DNA from 2 places in the Protofrankia sp. CiP1_Cm_nod3 genome. Region 1 is predicted to be linked to the other one. Evidence: predicted binding sites of a transcription regulator. Region 1 holds the regulator's gene; the other holds the start of a gene.
What was found. Region 1 encodes LexA, which represses DNA repair genes until DNA is damaged. Its sites were predicted from a motif close to CGAACNNNNGTTCG; they were not measured.
Positions count from the first base shown of each region.

Region 2: the regulator LexA is predicted to act here: its motif matches at 982-995, upstream of dnaB (replicative DNA helicase).

Region 1 is NZ_CEVIVD010000004.1:70,047-72,242, reverse strand. Features, by position in the region: gene nrdR (transcriptional regulator NrdR) at 1-211, opposite strand, end outside; gene AC5LUJ_RS02315 (LysM peptidoglycan-binding domain-containing protein) at 389-691, opposite strand; gene lexA (transcriptional repressor LexA) at 977-1,726, shown strand; gene miaA (tRNA (adenosine(37)-N6)-dimethylallyltransferase MiaA) at 1,744-2,196, shown strand, end outside.
Region 2 is NZ_CEVIVD010000041.1:24,785-26,980, forward strand. Features, by position in the region: gene dnaB (replicative DNA helicase) at 1-856, opposite strand, end outside; gene rplI (50S ribosomal protein L9) at 1,494-1,940, opposite strand; gene rpsR (30S ribosomal protein S18) at 1,952-2,188, opposite strand.

The DNA.
Region 1 (2,196 bases):
ATGCCCGCCGCACGCCGGCGATCACCTTCCCGCGGCTGAACGGCTCGGTGACACCGCTGCGCTTGATGACTCGCAGTGACGCCTCTTCGATCGTCGTGAAACGACGGCCGCAGGACGGGCACGACCGACGGCGACGGATCGCGGCGCCCTCCTCGGCCTCCCGGCTGTCGACAACCTTGCTGTCAGGGTGCCGACAGAACGGACACCGCACGCACAACCTCCAAGATCTTGTCGACTTACAGCCACGTAACTACAAGATGTTGTGGTCAACACTAGGACCGGACACCACGAGCTGGCAAGCTGGCCCACCCGCGGAACCTCATGACACATGCATCACAGAAGACCCTTCATGCGGACCTGTCATGACAGGCCCGTCATGGCAGGCCCGTCACGGCAGACGGAGCATCTGACCGGGGACGAGATCGGTCGTCTCCAGCCGGTTGAGGCCGGCCAGCCGGGCCACGACCACCCGGGTGTCACCGTCGGGAGCCAGCGCGCGCGCGATGCCCCACAGCGTCTCCCCGGAACGCACCACGTGGACGCGCACCGGCCGGTCGTCCCCGGTCGGCGCGGCCGACGACGTCACCCGGGCCACGGACAGCACCAGGCAGGACACCAGCATGACCAGGACAATCAGGACAACCCGGCCCCGCCCGGTCAGCCGCAGCGGAGGCTCAGCCGACGCCCGCATCGTCCACCTCCCCAACTTCCACCAGCACATACCACTTCCAACAACATGATCAAAGAACATCCGTTCGATCGAACGTCTGATCGAGTTTGTACCGCACGGTCCCGACGGAATCGTCGTGACACGCTCGAACAGACGTTTGAGATATCCGGCCGCGGCGGTTACGGTCGTAGCGATCAGATTCAGGTCAGATCCAGGTCGTGGCCGCCAGCTCCGGTTCACGGCAGAACGTCGGATATGCCGGGAGCGCAAGTCTGCCATGACCGACAACGAAGGAGTACGGCAGGGATGACCACCGACGACAACCGCACCCGCCGCGGCCGGCCACCCCGCGGCTCCGTGCGCGACCTGCCGGACGGGCCGGCGGACGCCACGGGCCTGACCCCCCGCCAGCGCAGGGTGCTTGAGGTGATCCGCGACGCCGTCGAGCGCCGAGGCTACCCGCCGAGCGTGCGGGAAATCGGCGATGCGGTGGGGCTCACGAGCACGTCCAGCGTCGCGCACCAGCTCAAGACGCTGGAGGAGAAGGGCTTCCTGCGCCGCGACCCGCACCGCCCGCGGGCCATGGAGGTCCTCTCCGCGCAGGCACCGGTACGCCCCGTGCCACGCCAGGCGCCCGCCGTTGGTACGCTCGCGGCAGGCTCGTCGGCGGCTGGCCCCGCACAGGCGGCCTATGTGCCGGTCCTCGGCCGCATCGCCGCGGGTGGGCCGATCCTCGCCGAGCAGGCGGTCGAGGAGGTCTTCCCGCTCCCCCGCGAGATCGTGGGGGAGGGCACCCTGTTCACCCTGCGGGTCGTCGGGGACTCCATGGTCAACGCCGCGATCTGCGACGGCGACTGGGTGGTCGTCCGCCAGCAGCCGGTCGCGGACAGCGGCGAGATCGTCGCCGCGATGATCGACGGCGAGGCGACGGTCAAGACGCTGCGCCGTCGTGACGGCCACGTCTGGCTCGAGCCGCAGAATCCGGCCTATGCTGACATTCCGGGTGACAGTGCGACGATCCTCGGCCGGATCGTCGCGGTTCTTCGCCGGGTCTGATCCTCCCGGGAGTGAGCATGGGCACAGGTGTCGACCGGCACCGCGCCGGCCGGGTCGTGGCTGTCGTCGGGCCGACAGCGGCCGGCAAGAGCGACCTGGCGATCGCGCTGGCCACCGAGCTGGGCGGTGAGATCGTCAACGCCGACTCCATGCAGCTCTACTGCGGGATGGACATCGGCACCGCCAAGGTGCCGCCGGCGGAACGCGGTGGTGTCCCCCATCACCTGCTCGATGTCTGGGAGGTCACCCGCGCCGCCGACGTAGCGTCCTACCAGGCGCTGGCCCGGCAGGCCGTCGACGGCCTGCTGGCCGCCGGCCGCACGCCGGTGCTCGTGGGCGGCTCCGGGCTCTACGTCCGGGCCGTCCTCGACGACCTCGCCTTCCCCGGCACCGACCCGGCCGTACGGGGACGGCTGGAGCGGGAGCTGTCCGAGCGGGGCCCGGCCGCGCTGCACGCCGATCTCGCCGCG
Region 2 (2,196 bases), on a different contig from region 1:
AGTCGTCATCGGTGAGCCGGCCGGTGCGGATGTTCTGCAGGGACACCCGCGCCTCCGCCGACAGCAGCCGCATGGTGATCTCCATCCGGCTCATCTCCAGCGAGAAGATCACGGACGTCATGCCGTTACGGATCGACGCGGACCGGGCGAGGTCCAGCCCGAGTGTGCTCTTGCCGACGGCGGGCCTGGCCGCAATGATCCACAGTTGGCCGCCGTGGAGACCGTTGGTCAGCTCGTCGAGATCGTTGAAGCCGGTGGGGACGCCGGTCAGCGCGCCGTCGTGCCCCGCGATCGCCTCGATCTCCTCCAGCGCGGGGTTGAGCAGGTCGCCGAGGGGCGCGTAGTCCTCACTCGAGCGGCGTTCGGTGACCTCGTAGACGGCGGCCTGCGCGCGGTCGACCACCTCGTCCACGTCCTGGGCGGGGCCGTAGGCGAGCTGGACGATGCGGGTGCCCGCCTCGGCGAGACGGCGCAGAACAGCCTTCTCCGCGACGATGCGGGCGTAGTAGCCGGCGTTCGCCGCGGTCGGGACGCTGGAGATGAGGGTGTGCAGGTAGCCCGGCCCGCCGACGCGCTCGAGCAGGTCCCGTCGGGCGAGCTCGGCGGCGACGCTGATCACGTCAGCCGGCTCGCCACGGCCGTAGAGATCGCCGATGACGCCGTAGACCGTGCTGTGCGCGGGGCGGTAGAAGTCGCTCGCGGAGAGCACCTCGACGACGTCGGCGATCGCGTCCTTCGACAGCATCATGCCGCCCAGCGCGCTCTGCTCGGCGGCCAGATCATGCGGCGGCGTGCGGTCGAGCTCGACCGGCCCGCCGGAAGCGGCCCGGGCGCGGTCGACATCGGTCAGCGTCATGGCCGTGACCCCGTCATGATCGTGGCCCCCGTCATGCCTGCCCCTCTCCCGCGCGTCACAGTCCCGCGCAGTACGGTCCCGCGCAGTGCCGTCCCGCGCGGTACAGTTCCACACCACACCGTAGTCGAACATATGTTCGCCTACGGTGGTGGCCCCGTCAATCCTCGAGAGGTGTCTCGTCGAGCACTCCACCGGGCGTCGACTGTATGAGCGGGCCCGGCCGGCAGCCAAAAAGTTATCCACAGGCTCTGTGGATAACTTTGTGTACAACCCCGGAAAGGCTGGGGAAATCGCTGGGACAAGCCCGTCGGGGCTGTGGACAACCAGTCGGCGCCGGCGTCGACTGTGCTGCTATCAGCGCAGGAAGGGCGTCATCACCGTCCATCCCCTGTGGATGGAAGAAATTCGACGACGAATCGTACGCGGACCCCCGAACCGGCCTCCGCACGTCCAGCCGCCTGACGTCCAGCCGCCTGACGGTCAGCCGCCCAGGAAGCACAACAGGTGACCGCGACGCCGGCATCGGCCGGCCCAGCAGGAGCGTGCGCGCCCAAGGCAAAGGCCACGCGACAGAGATCATCGCGTGGCCTTTGCCCGTGCCCGCCCCGTCAGGGCGCCGGCCGCGGGCGGGCGGTCATCAGGCGGAGACGACGTCCAGCTTGACGGTCGCCACGACCTCCTGGTGCAGATGCACCGACACGGTGTGGGACCCGAGCGCCTTGATCGGCGAGGGCAGCTCGACCCGTCGACGGTCCAGGTCCGGGCCGCCGGCGGCGGCCACGGCCGCCACCACGTCCGCCGCTGTCACCGAACCGAACAGCCGGCCCTCCTTGCCCGCCCGGCTGACCAGCCGGATCGGCAGGGTAGCGAGCTGGCCGGCGATCTCCTTCGCCTGCCCGAGATCGCGTATCTCCCGGGCCGACCGGGCCCGACGGATCTGCTCGATCTGCTTCTCGGCGCCCCGGGTGGCCACGATCGCGTACCGGCGGGGAATGAGGTAGTTGCGCCCGTACCCCGCAGCGACCTGGACCGTGTCACCCGGGCTGCCGAGGCCGGGCACCTCATGGGTGAGGATGAGCTTCATCGTCATCCTCCTCAGCGGGCCGTCGAGGTGTAGGGCAGCAGGGCCATCTCCCGGCTGTTCTTCACCGCGATCGCGATGTCACGCTGGTGCTGGCTGCAGTTGCCGGTCACCCGCCGAGCGCGGATCTTGCCACGGTCGGAGATGAACTTCCGCAGCAGCGAGGTGTCCTTGTAGTCGATGTAGTCGGTCTTGTCCTTGCAGAACACGCAAACCTTCTTCTTCGGCTTGCGCACGGCCGCCTTGGCCATCGTGCACT